Regions from separate parts of the Paenibacillus sp. BR1-192 genome, predicted to be linked through region 1. Evidence: predicted binding sites of a transcription regulator. Region 1 holds the regulator's gene; the other holds the start of a gene.

Region 1 (12,111 bases):
CGGCTTTGATCCCCATCATCGAGGCCGGATTGTGCAGCGGAGCCAGATCGAACAAGCGGCGGATTTCCGCTTTGGCGTCACTGTCTACGAGAGCGGACTCTTTAAAAGATTCCCCGCCATGCACCACGCGATGCCCTACGGCCTGAATGCTTTCGATGGAATCGATCACGCCGTGCTCCTCGTTTGTCAGCATGCCAAGCACTTTGCGGATCGCGGTAGTATGCTCCAGAATTTCGCTGACTTCGGTTACGTCCTGTTTTCCTGTCGGCTTATGCGTCAGAATCGAGGAATCCATGCCGATCCGTTCAACCAATCCTTTTGCCAGCACGGATTCATCCGTCATATCGTACAGTTGATACTTCAGCGAAGAACTGCCTGCATTAATTACGAGAATATTCATACCCGGTCACCATCCTTGTCGTACTTGAAAAAGCCTTCTCCGGTTTTAACGCCCAGTTGTCCTGCGCGAACCAATTTCTTCAAGACAATCGATGGACGGTATTTCAGTTCGCCGTACTCGCGGAACATGCGCTCCAGCGCGGCGAGAATGGAATCCAGGCCGAAACGGTCGGCCATTTCCAGCGGTCCGTGCTGGAAGTTATATCCGATTCTCATGGCGTCGTCGATATCTTCCGCGGAGGCTACGCCTTCTTGCAGGAGATGCATCGCTTCGTTGATCATGAGCGTGATCATGCGGGTGGTGACGAAACCTGGAGATTCATAGACCATGATGCCCTTTTTATCCGAAACTTCCTCAACAAAGCGTTTGGTTTCGTTAAACGTATGATCTGAAGTCTTCAAGCCGCGAATGATTTCAACGAGGTCGACCTTGGAAACGGGATGTATGAAGTGCATGCCAATAACACGCTCAGGATATTTGGTGGAGCTGGCGAGCTCCGTCAAACTAAGCGTGGATGTATTACTTGCTAATATTACGTGGCTTGGACAAACCTGATCCAGCTGTGTAAATACTTCTTTCTTTGCATCCAAGTCCTCTATGATCGTCTCAATTACCATATCGCAGGTGCTAAGCTCCGCAAAATGAGTTACTTTTTGAATCCGGTTCAGGATCAGTTTCTTCTCTGCCTGGGTAATTCCCCATTTCTCCAGTTGTTTATCTAGACTGGTCTCGATCATTCGGTATGAATAGTCCAGTTTCTCTGGAGTTTTCTCTACGAGCAGTACGTCAAGGCCCTTGGCTGCCAGCATCTCCGCAATGCCCTGCCCCATGGTCCCGCCGCCTACAACGCCGATTTTTTTGAAGTACATGGTTTCTACTCCACCCTTTCCTTATCTCTATACTTTAATTGTACCCCATTTGTCGAAAAATACATTTTAGAGCACAAAGTATAATAATATCTTAGCACGACAAAAAAGTAAAAAAAAATAACCAGCATAACAATTTATGCTGGTAAAAGCGCGTTTTCACGAAATTGACAACGAAATTGTTCTCCCGAGAGAATTTCTTCCTTCAACAGGATGTCAAGAGAATTGTCGAATATCGGCCGTTTCTGCTCCAAAAGAGTTTTGGTGCGATTCATCAGCTCTTCCAATATCACATTGTTCTCTTTCATCAGCTCTTCGGTAGTAACCATGTTCATGTTAACGATACCCAGCGACGTCAGACCCGACTTCATCATCGTCTCCACGATGTTCAGCGACTGCTCGAAGTCATTGCTGGAGCCCGTGCTTCGGCCCCCGTAATAGATCTCTTCGGCGGCCGCGCCGCCAAGAGCGATCATAATCTGCTCTTCCAGGAAGGTTTTTGTGTACAAATACTGTTCCTGCTGCGGATTATGGCGAACATAACCAAGCGCCTTGCCGCGCGGGCTGAGCGCGACTTGCTTCACGCTGCCTGGGCGCACCAGCTCTGCCATGATAGCATGTCCCAATTCGTGGATGGCAACACGCTTTTTCTCCTCCAAATTCGATTCACGGTCGGAACGCTCGCCCATCATGACCTTGTCAATCGCCATGGACAGATGACGCTGATGGATAAATTGTTCGTTCTCGCGCATCGTATAGATGGCGGCTTCGTTCATGACGCTCTCCAGCTGTGCACCCGAGAAGCCGTAGGCTTCCTCTGCTATTTTTTCCAGGTCGACATCTTGATGCAGCGGCTTATTGCCCGCATGCAGGTTTAAGATATGCGTCCGGCCCTTCTTATCAGGCAGATCCACTTGAATATGGCGGTCGAATCGTCCTGGACGCAGCAGCGCGCTGTCCAGCATTTCTTTACGGTTCGTTGCGGCGATCACCAGAATGCGAGGCGTGTCCTGCGAATAGATGCCGTCCATTTCGGTCAGCAGCTGATTCAGCGTTTGATCGTACTCTCGCTGTTGGCCGCCTTCGCGTTTACCGCCGATGACGTCGATCTCATCGATGAAGATGATGGCATTTTGCTTGTTTTCTTTGGCCGCGCGGTTGCGGGCATCCTTGAACAAATCCCGGATTCGCCCTGCACCGACGCCGACATACATCTCCACGAATTCACTGCCGGAAGCAGCGACAAATATAGAATCGGTATAATGGGCAGCGGCCTTGGCCATCAAGGTCTTCCCTGTTCCCGGAGGCCCTGTGAGAAGAATCCCCTTCAATGGACGTATGCCGAATTTCTTGATATCCTCGTGACGAATCAGAAAATCCAATGCTTCCCGCAGCTCCTGCTTAGCGTTATCCTGCCCGCCGATTTCCTCGAACGTCAGCTTGGCCGGGCCGCTCTTCTTCCGCTTTCGCTCATTTCCGGCACCAACCGCGATGCCGCCCTTCATCTTGGCTATAAACAGCAAGCCGCCTACGAGTCCTGCCGCTATTAAGAGAGGCACGATGTTTACGCCGACAAACACAAGGAATACCAACAAAACCGGAATGAAGCCTAACATGATTTCTTTTGCTAATTTAGGCATGGTTCCACACCTCCATTTTGCCAGGTTGACGCGGCAAGATTATAAATTTACCAGACTTGCCGTCCGACAAGCTGACATAGACATTGGTGTCGTCGATCGTTGCTTTTGCTTTCAAATTCGGCGACTGGGCAGCCAACTGCTCGAGCGATGATTGAATATCGGTATACTGCTTATTGTCCATCGCTTCGGCAACCGACAGCATCGCTTGCTCCCACCATTGATCCAATGCTTCCGAGGAATGGTCCTCCACCTGGATTCTCAATTCCCGCTTGCCGATCACGGACTTGCCTTCCTGCTTAATATGCTGAACCAAACCTTGTAAATTCGCATCCGGAGCCAAATCAAGATTCAAAGTCACGGTATCCTGTTTAATATCTATATGAGAACTTTTCACGCCATCGTATTGTGACACAACAGTTGCGAGCGGATTCTGCAAAGCCATCTGCCGATACAGAAACCAACCGCCAAAGAGGACCGATGCTGAGATCACGACAGTCAGCATGATAGGTACAATGCGCAGTTTCATGAAGTTCCTCCTTCAATTTTCGATATGAAATTTTGTATAGCAATTGCAGCACAATAATACATATAACAACGATATATGGTGAGGCATGTAATTGATCTGCTCAATTCGTACAAGTACGAGTATATCACATCTTATATACTTTTTCATGCTTGTCTGTGAAAATATTTAGAACAGTTTTACCAATTTATTTCTGTATACGCTTACATATTTATGTGCCAAAGAGGCATCCCTATGAGGGGACGCCTTTTCATTTGTTTTCTTATTGATTAGGAAGAATAATATCATTTCCGATGGCGTTTCCGTCTTGAAAACGATAGAATCTGTAGCCGCGCTGACCGTTGTTTTCATATTGCAGCTGCCAGGCATACTCGCCTTCATACATTCCCGGCAGCAATCGCTTGATGACCGCACCCGGCATTTCGTTACGGATCTGGTCCCGCATCACGGCCTCTGACATGCCCGTATTCAATAACACGGACTGAACGGCATCTGTCCCTTCAACAGGAACGTTATCGTCCGTAAACTTCACCCAGACCATGCGGTCTTGATTGTCTTTATCTTTCCCGCTGACCACCCAATAGTTATTGTCCTCGCCCCATACCGATTTATAGGTCTTGTCGGACGAGACCAATTGGCCATGCTGTTTCGCTGCAAGGATCGCCATTCTTTCTTCATTCCACGTATCTTTCATAACATAGGAATAATAGAGCTGTAGGCCAAGCAATAATAGCAGGACGCCGGACACACTCAGCAATATCCACTTCGTTTTTTTCTTCAAATCCGTCTTCCTCGCTCCCCTTGATTATTCCCTAGAGGGTTGTAAGACGCTCAAATGCACGCTGCGCTTCCCGGCGGATGCGTTCCTCGTCGAGAGTAAGGCTCGCGCCATTCTTCACCACCTGCTTGCCGTCAACCCATACATGCTCTACATCCTTCGCGCTGGCAGAGTAGATCGCGTGAGAAATATAGTCGGTCCGTGGAAGGAAATGCGCCTGATCCGTATTCAATGCGATCATATCGGCTTTCATCCCAACCGCGAGCATACCGATATCCTCAAGGAAAGCGGACTTGGCTCCGTATACCGTGCCCATTCGGAGCGCATCGGAGGCCGGAATGGCCGTCGGATCCCCGCTTACTCCTTTATGGATCAGGGCAGCCAGCCGCATCTCTTCGAACATATCCAGGTTATTGTTGCTAGCAGGTCCGTCGGTACCGAGCGACACCGTTACGCCGGCTTTCAGCAGCGCAGGTACGCGGGCGACTCCGCTGGCAAGCTTCAAATTGCTTCCGGGATTATGCGATACGGCTACTTGATGCTTGGCCAAGACTTCGATTTCCTCATCGGTCAGATGAACGGCATGCGCAAGGAGCGTAGGACGGGAGAACATGCCCAGCTTCTCCAAATGGGCAACGGGGCGAAGCCCGTAGTCCTTAACATTCTGAGCCACTTCCGTTTCCGTTTCGGACATATGGGTATGCAAAGGCAGGTTCAAGTCATGGGATGCTTGAACGAATTTTTCGATGAAATCCGGCGGGCAGGTATAAGGCGCGTGCGGCGAGATCATCGTCGTAATTCTGCCGCCAGCCTTGCCATGCCAATCCTTCGCGAATGCCACCGCCTCATCCAGCTTCTGCTGCTGTACCTCGGGCGGGCATAAACCGATTACGCCGCGCGTCAGGACGCCGCGCATTCCCGAGTCCTGGACAACCTTCGCGACCTGATCCATATGGTCATACATATCCACAAACGTCGTGGTTCCGCCTTTGATCATCTCCAGCACGGAGAGCGATGTGCCCCAATATACGTCGTCTGACGTGAATTTGGCTTCCATCGGCCACATTTTTTCCTGAAGCCATACCTGCAGCGCCAGATCGTCCCCATAGCCGCGAAGAAGCGACATGGCGGCATGTCCATGCGTGTTCACCAATCCGGGCAGGAAGAACAGATGGGTTCCGTCGATAATCTCTGTTCCCTCTTCCACGACGGGCTCCTCCTCGCCCAGGTACGTGATCCGGTCGTTCTCAACCACCAGGTATCCGCGAAGCACGGATTGGCCTTCCTCCAGTACTGCAAACGTTCCGTTCTTAACCATCCACTTCGTTGTTGTCATGTGCTGCATCCTCCTTGCCGTTATCCAAATAATAGGCCAAACTTTGCAAATCCGTTGTAAAATCAGCCGTATGAATCCGGATATGGGCTGGGGCTTTCAGGATGGTTGGCGCAAAGTTCAGAATCGCCTCGATCCCTGAGGCGATAAGCTGATTCGCGACGTTCTGCGCTTCGAAATCCGGAACGGTAATAATCCCGATTCGAATGCCGTGCTCATGAACCGTCTTCTCCAGCTCTTCCATCGGCTGTACGACCAAATTGTTAATTTTCATACCAACTTTGGGAGAATACGAATCGAAAATCGCCACAATCTTCATATTATCCTTCAGGAATGCATTGTAATTCGATAATGCATGTCCAAGATTACCGGCCCCGACCAGTGCGACATTGATCTTCTGGTCCAGCTTCAGAATCTGGCGAATCTTCTCGATCAGATAAGAAACATCATATCCGATCCCTTTCCGTCCAAAATCACCGAAATACGCCAGGTCCTTACGAATTTGAGCAGGATTGAGGTCCAGCTTCTGTCCCAGCTCCTGGGAGGAAACCGTGGAAACCTCCCTCTTCTGAAGCTCATTCAAATAGCGCAAGTATACAGGTAATCTGCGGACCACGGCTTCCGAAATTTTTTCCGATTTCATGCATGCTCCCCCTAATAATAGGTTAATAACTACATCTTTTTTGTTGATCGTGCTTGGTTTCACTTTATTCCGCTTGGTTTCCCGCGCTTGCCTCTTCCTGCAGCCATTCCGAAATTCGGGGAACGATCCCCTCTGTCGGCATATGCTCCATTTTCGGCCCCGGCAAGGAATATAAGAAATACTTCCCGTAATAGGATTCAATGACCCGGGTATCGTACACGATCACGATCCCTTTATCTTGTGCTGTTCGCACCAGACGCCCAAACCCCTGTTTGAAACGAATGACCGCTTGCGGAACCGAAAGCTTCATGAAGGGATTCTTCTTCTGCTGCTGCAGCAGTTCGCTCTTGGCCTCGACCAAGGGATGATTCGGCGGCTGGAACGGCAGCCGGACGATGGCAAGACAAGTCAGCGCCTCGCCCGGGATGTCTACCCCTTCCCAGAAGGAGCTGGTGCCCAGCAGCACGGAAGCGCTGCTGTCCTGAAATCTTCGGATTAACTTGGTACGGCTGGTTCCGTCCATACCTTGTCCCAATACCGTGATGTCGCTTGATGCCAGCGCTTCTTTCAACGGCTCGTGCACCTGGCGCAGCATCCGGTAGGAAGTGAACAGGACGAGCATGCGGCCATGCGTAGCGACGGCCGTATCGGCCAAAGACTTCACGAGCGTATTCACAAAGAGTGCATCCCCGACCGATCCCTTCACGCTCGGAAAATCGCGCGGCACGACAAGAAGGGCTTGTTCCCTGTAATTAAACGGGGACGGGAGCTGAACCGTGTTCAGGTTCCCCGCTTCAGCCGCTTCCTGAAGACCCAGGTTTTCGATCATGAACTGAAACGATTTGTCCACCGACAAGGTCGCCGATGTCAGAATCACGCTTTGTTTCTTGTCAAAAAACAATTCCTTCAGATGAGCGCTCACGTCGACGGGCACGGCATACAACTGCAGCGATTTGCTGCGGAAATTGCCGTTCGCCTCCATCCAGTATACCGTGCCCTCATCGTTCAGGGCCATGAAGGAGCGCAGGTCTTCGCGATGCGAGGCCAGGTCCTTAAATAGGCCCGATAGGTCGGTTAACAGGCTGTCCGCGCTGTAGTCATCCAAATCTTCCTTCATTTCGGCGATCAGCTTATCGCCCTTGCGCACGACATCGCCCAGCGTCAGATGAATTTGATGCTCCAGTTCGGCCATCGAATCCCAATCCTTCGGCTTCTTAAGCGGGGACAGGCGGAGCGAGAATTGGCCGGCATCTCCCGGAGAAGCGTCTCCGCGTTCCGGAAGCAGTCCGAACAATTGATCGCTGAGCCGATCCCAGTTCTCTTTTGCAGTAATGAGGTCCGGATACAAACGGTCGATGACGGAAGACCATTCGACTGCCTTCTCGTGCGGCGAAGCTTGCAGCAGCTGGCGCAGAGCCGGGAGCTGCCCGCTTCGGCTGTCTTTGTACATGCGGGTCAAGGTATGGACCACCGAAAAATACTTCATCTGCAAGCCAAGGTGCTTGCCGGCGACATCCTCAAGATGATGCGCTTCGTCGATGACGAGGCGCTCATAGCTTGGCAGCAGCTGATGATTCGCCTTCACGTCGGTGAACAGCTTCGAATGGTTCGTAATGACGACATCCGCGATGCCTGCTTCATGCTTGGCCCTGTGATAGTAGCATTTGCGGAACCAAGGACAGGCGCGTCCGAGGCAAGAATCCGAATCGCTGGAGATGGTCTCCCAGAAATCCCCTCCGCGTCCGCCAAGGTTTAGCTCTTCATCATCCCCGTTCTCCGTCTGGGTCAGCCAGACCAGCATCTGGGCCGCCGTGATTACGTCTTCCTTCGGGGAATGAAAATCTCTTCTATTTATTTTATGTTCAAATTTTCTCAAACACAAATAATGTCCCCTGCCCTTGAAAATGGCCGCCTTAAAAGGAAAAGGAACAACCTGGGTGAGCAGGGGAATATCCCGGTCACGCAGCTGTTCTTGAAGGTTGATCGTATGCGTGCTCACCATAACCTTCTGTTCCTGCTTCACGCTTTGATAGATCGACGGCAGCAAATATCCAAGGGATTTGCCGGTTCCCGTGCCCGCTTCGATCAATAGATGTTTATTGTCATCCAGCGCCTGCATCACTTCCTGGAACATCATGTCCTGGGCATCCCTGCTCTCGTAATGAGGCAGCGTTTCCTTCAGGCGTTCACGAACATCGTTCATGTATTGCTCGAAGCTTACATCGGCCAAGGGGTTGGGCTCCGTCTCATCCCTGACAGGTGCTATATCGTTCCAATCATCCACCGCCAAGGCAAACTGGCGGTAGTACGTATGGGTGTCTCCCACTTGTACGGCTCGGTGCTCCCTGTCGGAACGAATGCCGTCAAAGAACCAGGCCAAATCGCTGTCCTCGTCGGCAAACAGGTCGCTTAAACGCTGAATGGTGAGCAGCGGAAGCTCGTCGATCTCCTCCAAACATTTCAGCAGCGCATAGGCTGTGGCAAGCGCATCGCTGTCCGCCTGGTGCGGACGGTCATGCTCCAGGCCGAAATGAGAGGACACCATCCCGAGCTGGTAGGACGGGAGCGAGGGAAAGCATATTTTTAAGAAGTGCATCGTATCTAGAATACGGCCGCTGAACGGTAAATAGCCGCAGCGATCGAGCGCGTTTTGCAAAAAGTTAAAATCAAAAGCGACGTTATGTCCAACCAATACGACATCGTCGAGCATGGGCACAAGCTCCATCATCATTTCTTCCAATGACGGAGCATCCGCTACATCACTGTCGGAAATGCCGGTCAAACCGGTAATAAAAGGAGGGATCGGAATCCCGGGATTGACATAGGTGCCGTATACGCGGGATATGCTTCGATCCTCTTCGATGATGGCCAGTCCAACCTGAATGATTTCATCTGCAGACTGGTTGCCCGTGGTTTCAAAATCCAATACGGCAAATTTCATTTCGATAAAATCCCTTTCCTCCAGACTAATTAACAGCATACCAGAAGTTGCGGGTTTTGAACATTCCGGGTAAAAAATCCCCTGGCTTTCTGTACCGCTCCCGTACGCAAAAAGCGATGCCAAAGTCTCAAGGTGAGCTCTGGCATCGCTTCTTGTTGTGGCTTGATTTCTACAGCAAAGAGATCAATTGGCTGCCGTACTGGAGCTCACCGCGATTCTGCTTGCAGACCTCCAGGTTGATCATGGGGTCGGGAAGCGTCGGATCGCTATGAATTGCCAGCGCAAAATGTTCCTCGGCCTTTGCTTGCTGTCCATTCAACACCTCGATGCATCCAAGCGCATTGTAGATCATCGCCCGAAGCTTTCTGTTGTCAGCCAGGGGCAGGATGGAGATCAGTACGTCGGATGCTTGGGCGGTTTGCCCCAAATACAGATGGGACATGGCAATGTACAACTTGATCAGAAGGCTGTCCGGAAATACCGCAGCGGCTGCCTCAAACTGCTGTATGGCCGGCTGGAACATCAACAGCTTGTAGTAACCTTGACCGCGAACGAACGCATCCAGCTGCAATTCAGGCGCTTCGGTCGGCGGAAAAACCGGAGGTGACGCTGCACTCTCGCGGAAGATGGCCATTTTTTCTTCAAAATGCAGCCACTCCTCGATAATGCCCTCGCTCATGCTTTTGAGCATGTTCCAGTTTTGTACCAGCGCCTGTTTTTGGGGACCTTGAGCAGAAGGGTAATGCTTCACAATTTCATCTAACATGTTGTTCATTTCGGCGAATACATGTTGAAACATAGCTGCATCCCACCCTTAGCGGAAAAATGAGATCAGTGCGTCGACCTGAACTCATTTTCTGTAGAAGACGGTCTTTTCATCCCTTTAGGGTCCCGACACATTTTGGTTCTTCAGAGAATGGCGGCGTGAACTTCGCGATACTCCGTCGTAACCGGCTTATTCGATTCGTCGACGATCACGACCGTCGGGGTGTGATGGTCGTATTCCTCTTTGGACATCATGGCATAAGAAATGATAATGACGTTGTCGCCGGGCTGTACGAGCCGTGCGGCTGCCCCATTCAAGCAGATGACGCCGCTGCCGCGCTCGCCTTTGATTACGTACGTTTCCAGACGGGCGCCGTTGTTATTGTTCACGATTTGAACTTTTTCATTCTCCAGAAGGTCTGCAGCCTCCATTAGATCCTCATCAATGGTAATGCTGCCCACATAGTTCAGATTGGCTTCCGTCACCGTTGCGCGGTGGATTTTGGATTTCATCATCGTTCTAAACATGGGATCCCCCTACTTTTGGTTGAAGTAATGCATTGTCAATGAGACGGGTGCGGCCAAAACGCACGGCCAGCGCCATGATGACGGGTCTGTCTTCATCCACAATGCGGTATGAATCTTCCACGGGCGCAAGCTCCGGGAAGGTGAGCAATTCCGCGTAATCGATATCAGCGAGCGGAGAACGGCATATATAATCCCGAAGATGAGCGCGGATCTCTCCTGCCGTCGTCGCTTGTCCCTGCCGGATTGCCTCCTGAGCCGTCCGCAGCGAGCCCGACAGCACAAGAGCCTGTTCCCGCTCTTCCGGCTTCAGATACACGTTCCGCGAGCTTAGGGCAAGGCCGTCGGATTCGCGAATGATCGGACATGGCACGATGGTCACATCCATATTCAAATCCCGTACCATTTGTTCTATGACGGCCACCTGCTGCGCATCCTTCATCCCGAAGAAGGCATAGTCGGGCTTTACGATATTGAACAATTTATTCACAACCGTGGTGACACCGTCAAAATGTCCGGGGCGGGAGGCCCCGCACAACAATGACGTAATTTCAGCTACGGCAATTTTGGTTTTGGTCGGCTGAGGATACATTTCCTCTACCGCGGGAATGAATACCACGTCCACCCCTTCGGATTCCGCCAACGCCAGGTCACGCGCTTCATCCCGTGGGTAAGTTTCATAATCCTCGCCCGGTCCGAACTGAATCGGATTGACAAAGATGCTGATGACCACCGTGCCTGACATTTCCCGCGCCTTCCGCATCAGGCTGGCGTGTCCTTCATGCAAATATCCCATCGTAGGCACGAGGCCTACCGGGCCTCTGCCGGATTCCAGCCGGTCCCGAAGCTCTGATCTTAAATCCGCAATGCTGCGAATCACTTTCATGATGTCGTGCCCACCTTTTCCTTTTGGCTTCCATATAATGCCGTTGTCGTTTCGGAACCGGCATTGTTCTCCGTCTTGAACACATGCTCCTCGGCAGGGAATGCGCGGTCCTTCACTTCCTTCACATACCGCGTGATACCCTCGCGGATAACGGAGCCGACATCGGCGTAGGTTTTCACGAAGCGTTTGTCCCGATAAGGGGACGCGTATTTCAATATATCATGGAATACCAGCACCTGGCCGTCACAATAACGACCGGCGCCGATGCCAATGGTCGGGATGCTCAGCGCTTTGGATATGTCAGCAGCCGCTTCTTCCGTAACCAGCTCCAACACGATAGCAAATGCGCCGGCCGCTTCAAGCGCCTTCGCATCGTTCATGAGCCGCTGCGCGTCTTGGGCATCCTTGCCTTGAATCCGGTAGCCGCCGATCTGGTTTACCGACTGAGGCGTCAGACCGATATGGCCCAGCACCGGGACCCCGGATTGTACGATCCGTTTTACGGTATCGGCGATTTCTTCGCCGCCCTCCATTTTCACGGCATGCGCATGACCTTCCTGCATCAATCGCCGAACGCCGCGCAAGCTTTCATCGATGCCTCCATGATAAGTCATGAACGGCATATCCGCTACGATGAACGTATCCTCGGCTCCGCGAGCGACGGCGCGCGTGTGGTACACCATGTCGTCCAGCGTGACGGGAATCGTGGAGTTATAACCCAGCACGACGTTGCCGAGGGAATCGCCCACCAGTATCATATCAATATCCGCTTCTTCCGCCAGCTTGGCGGAAGGATAATCGTACGCGGTCA
Region 2 (12,111 bases), 3.2 Mb from region 1:
GACGAGGATAAATACGGCTTGCTGCTATTGTCTCAGCATCACGAGCTGTTTACCGAGGTAGTCAAGAGCAGGGGACGCCAACCGCTTGATGCTTTGGAGGAGCTGCTCGAGCAAGCGGTGCTGCAGCGGGATATTCCGCCGCAGAATACACGGTTAACGGCTGTTCTGATCATCGGTGCATTCAGTCAGCTTGCGATATCCACGATGCAGGGGGAGCTGGAAGAACCGCTGTCTCCGCTGGCACCTGAAGTAACGGCGCATTTATTGGCATTAACCGGTTTGGGAAAAGGTCAGGCGTGACCTTTTCTTTTTGCCATCAGGTTAGTGATTGTTAACCAAATAATTAGAGGGAGGATGCATATGAAAAAGGTTTTAATCATCCAAGGCAATCCCATTGAAAACAGCTATGGCCGTCACCTGGCGGAGGCCTATGCAAGGGGGCGGGCGAATCCGGAGCGGAGGTGCGGAAGCTGGTGCTTGCGGAGATGGAGTTTGACCTGAACCTGTCCGGCGGCTATAAGGGCAAGCAACCGCTCGAACCCGATCTGCAAGAAGCACAGGAGCTGATTGCCTGGGCGGACCATCTGGTGTTTGTGTATCCGAATTGGTGGGGCGGCATGCCTGCGCTGCTCAAAGGGTTCATCGACAGGGTTTTTCTGCCGGGATTCGCCTTTAAGTACCGCCGGAACTCGCCTTTGCCGGAGCAGCTGCTCAAAGGGAAGACGGCCCGTCTGATCGTCACGATGGATTCGCCGTACGTTTACTACCGGTTCTATCTCGGACAGCCGGGACATCAGATGATGAAGCATTCCATTCTGAAGTTCTGCGGCGTGGGCACCGTCCGTGCCACGAACATTACCCAGCTCCGCAAAATGCCCGAGACGGCAAGAAGACAATGGCTCGAGCGCGTGCAGAGAATGGGACGGAAATTGGCGTGATCGGGTAGTAGGGGCGATGTGCAGTTCCTTCCAATGGCTTGACTTCTCGGGCAGGAGGATTATAATTCATACAACAAATGAAACGACCAAAGAATTGAATGGGTCATGGTTCAAAATCAAATCTTGATGTATATGCCGGGGAATAGGGCCCAGGCGTTTCTACCAGGTTACCGTAAATGACTTGACTACATGAAGGTTGAGAATCCGCTCCCCAAGCCCGGCTTTGCATAAACATCGAAGCCGGGCTGCAAGATCGCCTGAAATGGGATCTAAGCACGTTTTAACGGATGGGGTGATGTGCAGACTATTAGCAATGCATGGCTGCCGCGCGGACTTCTCTTCCTCAATGGATATAGTTGCAGGCAACCCGGGCAGATACGCTGTCCGGGTTGTTTGGCGTGTTACGCAAGATCGATTTTGTGCTTTTACCGATTCATTATAAGAAAAACGTCTACCGACGACCGCAGTAAGAAGAAGTATTTATTGCGAGATTAGGAAGTCACAAGCTTCCGAGTTTATACTTTCTGATATCTAAAAAAAGGGGAGCGTGCAATCATCATGAGTTCAATCCAGAGACAGAAACGATACGAGGTCAGCCGGCAGCTGGGGAAGGTTGCTTTAGGACAAGAGCCAGCCGATCTGGTCATCAAAAACGGCACGCTGGTCAATGTGTTTACGGGCGAGCTTCAGGAACGGATAGACGTGGCGATGGCGTGCGGGCGCATCGCTTATATCGGCAGCGCCGATCATACGATCGGAGAGGGGACGCAGGTGATCGAAGCGAATGGGCGCTTCATCTCGCCGGGTCTGCTGGACGGCCATATGCATGTGGAGAGCACGATGCTGACCGTAACGGAGTTTGCCAAAGCGGCCATCGTTACGGGAACGACCGGGGTTTATATGGATCCCCATGAGATCGCCAACGTGTTCGGCATGGAGGGCGTGCGCTGGATGCACGAGGAAGGGCAGCAGCTGCCGATGAAGGTGTTCACCACCATTCCTTCCTGCGTACCGGCGACGTTCGATCTGGAGGATGCCGGGGCGCAGCTGGGCGTAGCCGATATCGAGGAAGGGCTGACCTGGCCCGGCGTCGCGGGGCTTGGCGAAGTGATGAACTTCCCGGGCGTCGTATACGGCGATCCGACCATGAGCGGAGAGATCGAAGCCACGCTGCGTGCGGGCAAGACGGTGACGGGGCATTTTCCGGCCGAGGACGACCGGATGCTACAAGCCTATCTGGCAACCGGCGTCAGCTCCGATCATGAGACGGTAACGAGAGAGCAGGCTTTGGAAAAGGTTCGCCTCGGTATGCATCTGATGATCCGCGAAGGTTCGGCTTGGCAGGATGTGAAGGAAGTGATTAAGGTGGTAACGGAGGACAAGGTACGTACCGACAATATCTCCTTGGTCACGGATGATGTGTATCCGCAGACGCTGCTGCGGCTCGGCCATATGAACCATGTGGTCCGCCGCGCCATGGAGGAGGGCGTGGACCCGGTTACTGCGATCCAGATGGGCACGATCAACGTGGCTCGATATTTCGGCATGGATATGGAGCTCGGCAGCATTTCACCGGGCAAAACGGCTGATATTTTGCTCATTGACGATCTGAAGAGCATGGTGCCTTCGGTGGTGATCACGGACGGCGAAGTGGTCGCGGAGAACGGCCGTCTCGTGAAGGCGTTCCCGGCGTATTCGTATCCGGAAAAGGCCTTTCAATCGGTTCGGCTGCAGCGTTCGCTTACCGCCGCCGACTTTTTGCTGCGCTGCAAGTTCGATGCGGCGCGTACGGAAGTGAACGTGGTGCGCGTCATCGAGAACAGTGCCCGTACCGCCAAAATGACCGCGGTGCTCGCCGTGGAGCAGGGCGTCATCCAGCCGGACCTGGGCCAAGACGTGGTTCAGCTGGCATGCATCGAGCGCCACGGCGCAACCGGGCAGATCTCGCTCGGCTTTGCGAGCGGCTTCGGACTACAGTCCGGCGCGGTTGCTTCCACGGTGGCGCACGATAGCCACAACCTGCTCGTGATGGGCACGAACGACGAGGATATGGCGCTTGCGGCGAACGAGCTGGCAGCGTGCGGAGGCGGCATGATCGTGGTGCAGAACGGCCAGGTGCTGGCGAAGGTGGCGATGCCGATTGCGGGCTTGCTGGCGGACCGTCCGGTCGAGGTCGTAGCCGAGGAAGTCGCTGCCCTGGAGGAAGCGTGGAAACAGCTCGGCTGCTCCATCCATGCGCCGTTCATGACGTTCTCGCTCATTGCGCTTCCGGTCATTCCGGAGATCCGCATTACCAATCGCGGGATTGCGGACGTGACGGAATTCAAGCTCATCGAGACGGAGATCGGTCCGGTACAATAAGGTGGCACATACATTAAAGCAGGTTGGCCTACATGGCTAACCTGCTTTTTTGGTGCGTAAATACTGGGCTTAGCCTGTGAGTGGATGCCGCAAGCCACGCTCCCATGGATAATCCTCACATAATCCATTGCCTACTTAGTGATTTTCGTCACAAATTGATAACTTTTTCACCTATTTCGGCCATTATATTGTGATGTTTATCACAATCCTTTAGGACGCGGTCTGCGACAATACAAAAAGAATCAAATTTGAAGTGATCACGTGAGCTAAAGGAAGGGGTATCTTTTATGGATCCGGTTATGCTGGCGCGAATCCAATTCGCATCGACAACCATTTTTCACTTTATTTTCGTACCGTTATCCATCGGATTGGCGTTTCTGATCGCCATCATGGAGACGATGTATGTTGTCAAGGGCCAGGAAGTCTACAAGAAAATGGCCAAGTTCTGGGGAAAGCTGTTCCTGATCAACTTTGCGGTCGGGGTTGTGACAGGGATTCTGCAGGAATTCCAGTTCGGGATGAACTGGTCGGATTACTCGCGCTTTGTCGGGGACGTGTTCGGCGCACCGCTTGCGATCGAAGCCCTGCTGGCGTTTTTCCTTGAATCGACGTTTATCGGGCTGTGGATATTCGGGTGGGACCGGTTATCCAAGAAGGTCCATCTGCTCAGCATCTGGCTGGTGTCCTTCGGCACCCTGATGTCCGCCTTCTGGATCCTGGCAGCGAACTCTTTCATGCAGCGTCCGGTCGGTTTTGAGATCAACAATGGACGGGCGGAGATGAATGATTTCTTCGCGCTGATCACGAACGGTCAGCTGCTGGTAGAATTCCCGCACACGATCTTCGGTGCGCTGGCAACCGGGGCTTTCCTGGTAGCGGGGGTAAGCGCGTATAAGCTGCTGAAGAAGCAGGATTTGGATTTCTTCAAAAAATCATTCCACATCGCCATCGTGGTGGGTCTCATCACCTCCATTCTGGTTGCGGTATTCGGCCACCAGCAAGCGCAGTATCTGGTGGATACGCAGCCGATGAAGATGGCCGCCGCCGAGAGCTTGTGGGAAACGAGCGACGATCCCGCGCCTTGGACGGTCATCGCCGCCATCGATCCGGATAAGCAGGAGAATACGATGGAGTTCAAAATCCCGTATTTGCTCAGCTTTTTGTCCTACAGCAAATTTTCCGGCGAAGTCATCGGAATGAAGGAGCTGCAAGCCCAATACGAGCAGGAATACGGTCCTGGAGACTATATTCCGCCGGTCCGCACCACCTTCTGGAGCTTCCGGATTATGGTGGCTGCCGGCAGCGTCATGATTCTGCTGGGATTGTACGGCGCGTGGCTGATGCTGCGCAAAAAAGTCGAGAAGGCCGGCAAATGGTTCCTCAGACTGATGCTGTTCGGCATTTCCCTGCCGTTCATCGCCAACACATCGGGATGGATCATGACGGAGATCGGACGCCAGCCTTGGACGGTATTCGGGCTGATCACCACGGAGAACAGCGTTTCGCCGAACGTAAGCGCAGGCTCGATCCTGTTCTCGCTCATCATGTTTACCGCCATTTATGCGGTGCTGGCAGCCGTGATGGCCTATCTGTTCATCAAAGTCATTAAGAAAGGACCGTATGCGGCGGAGGAAGACGATCACCACGCAAGCGATCCGTTTAATAAGGAGGACTACAATGCTGTCTCTTAACGAACTGTGGTTTGTGCTCGTCGCCGTATTGTTTATCGGGTTCTTCTTCCTGGAGGGCTTCGATTTCGGAGTCGGGATGTCCACGCAGCTGCTGGCCAAAAACGATACCCAGCGCCGGGTGCTGATCAACTCGATCGGCCCGTTCTGGGACGCCAACGAGGTTTGGCTGCTGACGGCGGGCGGCGCGATGTTCGCGGCCTTCCCGAACTGGTATGCCACGCTGTTCAGCGGGTTCTACATTCCGCTTGTCTTTCTTCTGCTGGCCTTGATCGGGCGCGGCGTGGCATTTGAATTCCGCGGCAAGGTGGGCGATGTCCGCTGGAAAAGGGTGTGGGACGGAGCGATCTTCACCGGAAGCGTGCTTCCGCCATTCCTGCTCGGCGTTGTGTTTGCCTGCCTGATCCAGGGGCTCCCGATTAACGAAGAGATGCAGCTGCATGCCGGATTCTTCGATGTCGTGAATCTCTATACCGTGGTCGGCGGGTTGACGATGGTGATGCTCTGCCTGCTCCATGGCTTGATGTTCACGACGCTGCGCACGCTGGGGGATCTCCAGGAACGGGCGCGCCGCATGGCCCGGAGACTTCTGATTCCTGTCACGGCCCTGTTCGTGGCATTCGGGGTGATGACGTATTTCATGACCGATATCTTCGAGAAGCGCGGCGTGGCGTTAACCGTGCTGCTGGTGCTGGCCCTGCTTGCATTCCTGCTGGGCGGATATTTCATGAACGTCAAGCGGGACGGCTGGGCTTTCGGGATGACCGGCGCGGTCATCGCACTCTTGGTAACGTCCGTGTTCGTGGGCTTGTTCCCGCGCGTGATGGTCAGCTCCATCAACGCTGCATTTGACCTGACCATTTATAATGCGGCCTCCGGACCGTATTCCCTCAAGATTATGACGATTGTGGCCGTATCGCTGCTGCCGTTTGTTTTGGGCTATCAAATTTGGAGTTACTTCGTTTTCCACAAACGGGTACATGAGAAGGAGCATCTGGAGTACTGATGGGAAAAGATCTGCTGGGATACAAAGGCGCCAAGACGGTATTCTTCCTTGTCGCCGTATGTACCCTGGCACAGAGCATGGCCATCCTTCTGCAAGCCAAATGGCTGGCGGAAGCCGTATCCGCCCTGTTTGCGGGATCAACGCTGCAGGAGCAGGGGGAGACCATTGCCTTGTTCCTGCTTGCCTTTCTGGCGCGCCACGGGATCTCGGTCGTGCAGCAAGGAATCGCGCAGCGCTTTGCCGAGGAGACGGGCACGAGCCTGAGAAAGCAGCTGCTGGAGGAGCTGTTTCGGAACGGGCCGTCCTTTGTCCGGTCGGAAGGAACAGGCAATGTGGTTACGCTTGTGCTGGAGGGCATCGGCAAGTTCCGCAAATATGCGGAGCTGACCATACCTCGCATGATGGGGGCGGGCATTACCCCGGCGCTGGTATGGCTGTACGTATTCATGACGGACCGGATCTCGGGCATCATTCTGCTGGTGACCATGCCGATCCTGATCGTGTTTCTCATCCTCGTGGGCCTTGCCGCGAGAAAGCAGACCGAACGGCAGCTGGATTCCTACCGGATGCTATCCAATCATTTCGTGGATTCGCTGAGAGGGCTGACCACCCTGAAGTTTCTGGGACAGAGCCGCAAGCACGGCGCGAGCATACAGCAGGTCAGCGAGGGGTATCGTGCAGCTACCATGCGGACGCTGCGCGTGGCGTTTCTGTCCTCTTTTGCGCTGGATTTCTTTACGATGCTGTCCGTGGCGTCGGTTGCGGTAAACCTGGGCCTGCGCCTCATTAACGGCAGCCTGGAGCTGCTGCCCGCGCTGCTCATCCTGATCCTGGCACCGGAGTATTTCCTGCCGGTGCGCATGGTTGGAGCGGACTTCCACGCCACGCTGGACGGCAAGCAGGCAGGGGAAGCGATGCAATCCATCATCCGAGAAGCCCGGAAGGGGCATTCGGGCGGTAGCTCAAGTCCTGTTGCTGAGGAGGGTTCGGCTAACGGCGCGGGTCCATTCGAGCCAACGAGAGCGCTTGAAACCCCGGCGGCAGAAACGATGGAACGAACCTCAACGGGCCTAACATTTAAAATTCAAAATAATTTCTCGGGTCCCAGCCGCAGGCCGCAGTCATCATTCCGTTGGGAAAAGGACAGCGTACTGGAGCTCTCCGGTATCGGCCTCAGACACGAAGAACAAGGGCCCGCTTCATTGGAGGAGGTCACCTTCCGAATACCGGGACGACGCAAGATCGGCATCGTCGGGGAGAGCGGAGCCGGCAAATCCACGCTGATCGAGCTGTTAGGCGGCTTCATGGCGCCAACATCCGGAGCGATGGCGCTGAACGGCATGATGCTGGAAGAATCGAACCGACGCGAGTGGCGGTCGGAGGTCACCTATATGCCGCAGCAGCCGTATTTGTTCGGGGCAACCTTGGAGGAGAACGTGCGCTTTTATGCGCCGGAGGCGTCCAGAGCTCAAGTGGAAGCGGCGGTAAAGGCGGCCGGTCTGTCGGAGCTGGTAAAAAGCTTGCCGGGCGGCCTTGCGGAGATGATCGGCGGCGGCGGACGCGCTTTAAGCGGCGGCCAGGCACAACGCGTGGCTTTGGCCAGGGCGCTGCTTGGCGGCCGGCAGGTTCTGCTGCTGGATGAGCCGACGGCGCATCTGGATATTGAGACGGAGTATGAGCTGAAGGAGACGATGCTGTCCCTTTTTCAAGACAAGTGGGTATTTCTGGCGACGCACAGGCTTCACTGGATGCAGGATATGGATTATATCATCGTCCTGCACCAGGGGCGCGTTGCGGAAACGGGAATCCATGAGGAGCTTATGGCACGACAGGGCGTCTATTACGGACTGATGACATCGCAGATGGAGGGAGTACAATGAAGCAGGAATCGTGGTTTCGACCCTATGTAACGGCAAATTTCTGGCGTTTTCTGCTCATTGTCACGCTGGGCGTGCTCACCATTATGTTTGCCGGGATGCTCATGTTCACATCCGGTTATTTGATCTCCAAATCCGCCCTGCGTCCGGAAAACATCCTGATGGTGTACGTGCCGACCGTAGGGGTTCGCACCTTCGGCATCGGCCGGGCGGTGATCCATTACGTGGAGCGCCTGGTGGGGCATGATACGATTCTTCGCATCCTGTCCCGCATGAGGCTTCGGCTGTACCGCATTCTGGAACCGCAAGCCCTCCGTTTATCTTCCCGGTATCGCACCGGGGATCTGCTGGGGGTGCTCTCCGATGACATCGAGTATTTGCAGGACGTTTACATCCGAACGGTCTTCCCATCGATAGTTGCGCTTGTGTTATATGCCGGGGTCATTCTGGCCGTCGGTCTGTTTGATCCGGCATTCGCCCTTCTGCTCGCACTGTATATAGCGGTGCTGGTTCTGGTGCTGCCGCTGATCTCGCTGCTGCTCACCAAACGGAAGAATCGGGAAGTGAAACAGGCCCGCAGCCACCTCTACCGGAAGCTGACCGACGCGGTCCTGGGCATTCATGAATGGTACGTCAGCGGCCGGCAGACGGAATTCCTGACCGGTTACGAGGCGGATGAAGCCGAGGTGGACCGGACCGACCGTTCGCTTAAGCGCTGGTCGCGCTTGCGCGCCTTTATCGGTCAAGGCGTGGTTGCCGTGACGGTGGTCTCGGTGGTGTATTGGTCGGGACGACAGTATGCGGACGGTGCCATCGACGTTACGCTGATCGCGGCTTTTGTGCTGGTTGTGTTCCCGTTAATGGATGCATTTCTGCCGGTATCCGAAGCCGTTGAGCGGATTCCGCAGTACGGCCAATCGGTTGCAAGGCTCCGGGCGATTGAAAGCGCGGATGCCTCCGAAGGGCGGCAGGACCTGCCGCAGATGCTGGATAAGGCAGAGGTGGAATCCGTCATAAGCCGCGGCGTTCATGTGAAGGCGGACGGCGTCAGCTTCCGCTATGATCAGGGGGCAGACGGCCCATCGGGGCTGGAACCATCCGGCGTGGACAGGGAGGCGTCTGCATTAACCGATGTGTCGCTGGATATTGCTCCCGGCGCCAAGGTAGCCGTCATCGGGCGCTCCGGTGCCGGCAAATCGACCCTGCTGCAGCTGATCCAGGGCGTGCTGGCGCCATCCGGAGGAAGCCTTACCCTAGGCGGCGTGGAGTCAGCGCGTTTCGGCGATGAGATTTCTTCCGTCATTTCGGTATTGAACCAGAGTCCGCACTTGTTCGACACAACGCTTGCGAACAATATTCGGCTTGGCTCCCCGGACGCCACGGAGGCTGAAATCCGGGACGCCGCCGCCATGGCACGGCTTGAACCGTTGGTAGCCTCCCTTCCGGAAGGACTTGGCACCCGCATGCAGGAAGCCGGGCAGCGTTTCTCCGGAGGAGAGCGCCAGCGCGTGGCCTTGGCCCGAATCCTGCTGCAGAAGACGCCCGTTGTCATTCTGGATGAGCCCACGGTCGGGCTGGATCCCAAAACCGAGCGGGAACTGCTGTCCACCATGTTCGCCAGCCTGCAGGACCGCACCTTGATTTGGGTGACGCATCATCTGGTCGGCGTGGAGCGCATGGATGAGATTCTCTTCATGGAAAACGGTCGAATCGTTATGCGGGGCACCCACGATGAGCTGATGGAGCGATATCCGCGGTATCGGAACTTGTACCGTTTGGATCGTCCGGCGGTATAGACAGCCGAGGCGATTTGCCAGCAGAAGAACCGGCCTTTCAGGAGGCGGGTTCTTCTTTTTGTTGCCTTCTTTTTTCTTATGAGTCCGATAAAAGATCGGAATCCACGCGGCTTCTGGAAAGATGTAACATTAGTCTTAAGCAGGATCAAGGGTTCATTACAACGTTAGGGGTGTGGTATAGGGTGGATTCGAAACGGTTGGTGAACGTATTTCGTCATTTTGCCGAGCGGGAATGTCCGGGTTCCAGCGTGTTTTATGAGTATTTGGCCCGGCATATTGCCGATGATGAAGAGGTGCTGCAAGTCGCTGCGTTGGTTCCGTCCGGCCAGCCCGTGCCCAATATGCTGTTCGGAGCGGTTCAATACTTGCTGCTTCAGGGCGAGGGTCCGGAGCTGAGGGCGTATTACCCCGGCCTTGCGGAGCACCCGAAGGAGATGGCCTCCTGTTATCCCCATTTCCGGGCATTCGTGCTGGAGCATGAAGCAGCCATTATCGGAATCCTGAAGCGCAAACGGGTACAGACGAACGAGGTCCGTCGCTGCGCGTACCTGTATCCGGTGTTCTGCTCCATTTATGACAAGGTCCGGAAGCCGCTTGCCCTAGTGGAGCTTGGAACGAGTGCCGGATTGCAGCTGCTGTGGGATCAATACAGTTATTCCTATGGAGACACGGCGAGTTACGGCCTTACGGAATCGAAGGTGCACATTACATCGGAGATCAGGGGAAACCGCAAACCGTTCCTGCTGGCCTCCAGTCCGCCGGTTGTTTACCGGATGGGGATCGATCTGCATGTGAATGACGTACGGAACCCGGAGCATTTCTTATGGCTGCGAGCTTTGATTTGGCCGGGCAATCACGATCGGGTGTCCATGCTGGAGCATGCGGCGGAAGCGTTGAAGCAGCAGTCAGACGTACGTTTCCGGGAGGGGGATGGGACGGAGCTGCTGCCTGACATCGTGAAGGAGATTCCGGAAGAGGCCGTGATCTGCGTGTTTCATACGCATGTGGCCAACCAGATTTCGGAGGCGTCCAAGCAAAAATTGCTGCGGCATCTGAGCGAGATTGGAAGCAAGCGCGATATTGTGCACGTCTACAACAATATGCAGGATGAGAATCTGCATGCCGAGTATATCCTCGGGGGCGTGCCGAGCAAGTTTACGGCGGCACGCACGGATGGGCATGCGCGCTGGTTCGAGTGGCTGTTATAAGGCCGGGAGATGATTGACTCAGCCTGAATAAGGACGGCGAACGGAACGGTGACCGCCGTTCGTTACAAGTCATATGCCCGTAAACGACCGCGAGCCCGGAAGGCAGCCGGGCTGAGACTTAGAGAACAACAGCCGCAGCCTTCATCGCGTATATTTTTTTATTGGGCAAGTCTGTGTCATAATAGGAGAGATGGAATATAAAGCGCTTTATGCTATGCGATTGAACCCGAGGATCGGGCTCTTCCACGGTGGAAGGGCTCTCGTTCAGGGCATGGCAGCATTCAAGGAGACCAAAGGAGGAAGTTGGGATGGATTATCGTATTGAGAAGGATACCCTGGGTGAGATTAAAGTGCCTGCGGATAAGTTATGGGCAGCGCAGACACAGCGCAGTTCCGAGAATTTCCGGATAGGAACCGAAACGATGCCGAAGGAGATCATTCGGGCGTTCGCGATATTGAAGAAGAGCGCGGCCATCGTCAACGGCAAGCTCGGCAAGCTGGATGCAGATAAGGTGGATGCGATCACAACCGCGGCCGACGAGATCGTGGACGGCAAGTGGGATGAGCATTTTCCGCTGGTGGTTTGGCAGACCGGCAGCGGCACGCAGTCCAACATGAACGTGAACGAAGTCATTGCGAATCGGGCCAATCAGCTGCTCGAGCGAAAAGACAGCACGCTGCGCGTTCATCCCAACGATGACGTCAACAAATCCCAAAGCTCCAACGATACGTTTCCGACGGCGATGCACATGGCTGCGGTCGTGGCCATGGAAGATCAAGTGATGCCTGCGCTCCGCCGCTTGAAGAAAACGTTCGAGAAGAAAAGCGATGAATATAAGGACCTGATCAAAATCGGCCGTACGCACCTTCAGGATGCAACGCCGCTGACGCTCGGACAGGAAATCAGCGGCTGGCACCGGATGCTGGAGAAGTGCGAATTGATGCTGGCTTCGGCCGTAGAACCGCTGCGCGAGCTGGCTATTGGCGGCACCGCCGTGGGTACCGGCATTAACGCGCATCCGAAATTCGGAGAAATGACGGCGGCCGAAATCAGCCTGCAGATCGGAAAAAGCTACGCGTCCGCCAGCAACAAGTTCCATTCGCTGACCAGCCATGACGAGATCGTATTTGCCCATGGGGCGCTGAAGGCACTGGCTGCCGATCTGATGAAGATCGCCAACGATGTTCGCTGGCTGGCAAGCGGTCCCCGTTCCGGCATCGGCGAGCTCACGATCCC

The links. The regulator Rex, encoded in region 1, represses fermentation and respiration genes when NADH is low (regulators of the CRP and FNR family bind a similar motif). The targets are predictions, from matches to a motif close to TTGTGAAATATTTCACAA.
Region 2: the regulator Rex is predicted to act here: its motif matches at 3,488-3,505, upstream of P0X86_RS31060 (cytochrome ubiquinol oxidase subunit I).

The regions. Positions count from the first base shown of each region.
Region 1 covers NZ_CP120718.1:2,741,996-2,754,106, reverse strand. Annotated here, with positions in the region: gene P0X86_RS12275 (acetate/propionate family kinase) at 1-400, opposite strand, end outside; gene P0X86_RS12270 (3-hydroxyacyl-CoA dehydrogenase family protein) at 397-1,269, opposite strand; gene P0X86_RS12265 (AAA family ATPase) at 1,404-2,906, opposite strand; gene P0X86_RS12260 (hypothetical protein) at 2,899-3,432, opposite strand; gene P0X86_RS12255 (cell wall elongation regulator TseB-like domain-containing protein) at 3,692-4,210, opposite strand; gene P0X86_RS12250 (amidohydrolase) at 4,242-5,543, opposite strand; gene P0X86_RS12245 (redox-sensing transcriptional repressor Rex) at 5,518-6,183, opposite strand; gene dinG (ATP-dependent DNA helicase DinG) at 6,248-9,124, opposite strand; gene P0X86_RS12235 (hypothetical protein) at 9,294-9,923, opposite strand; gene panD (aspartate 1-decarboxylase) at 10,034-10,417, opposite strand; gene panC (pantoate--beta-alanine ligase) at 10,410-11,300, opposite strand; gene panB (3-methyl-2-oxobutanoate hydroxymethyltransferase) at 11,297-12,111, opposite strand, start outside.
Region 2 covers NZ_CP120718.1:6,755,507-6,767,617, reverse strand. Annotated here, with positions in the region: gene P0X86_RS31075 (TetR/AcrR family transcriptional regulator) at 1-300, shown strand, start outside; partial or broken gene P0X86_RS31070 (NAD(P)H-dependent oxidoreductase) at 361-938, shown strand; purine riboswitch at 1,045-1,146, shown strand; gene ade (adenine deaminase) at 1,497-3,299, shown strand; gene P0X86_RS31060 (cytochrome ubiquinol oxidase subunit I) at 3,587-4,990, shown strand; gene cydB (cytochrome d ubiquinol oxidase subunit II) at 4,977-5,993, shown strand; gene cydD (thiol reductant ABC exporter subunit CydD) at 5,993-7,873, shown strand; gene cydC (thiol reductant ABC exporter subunit CydC) at 7,870-9,666, shown strand; gene P0X86_RS31040 (DUF2332 domain-containing protein) at 9,849-10,874, shown strand; gene fumC (class II fumarate hydratase) at 11,183-12,111, shown strand, end outside.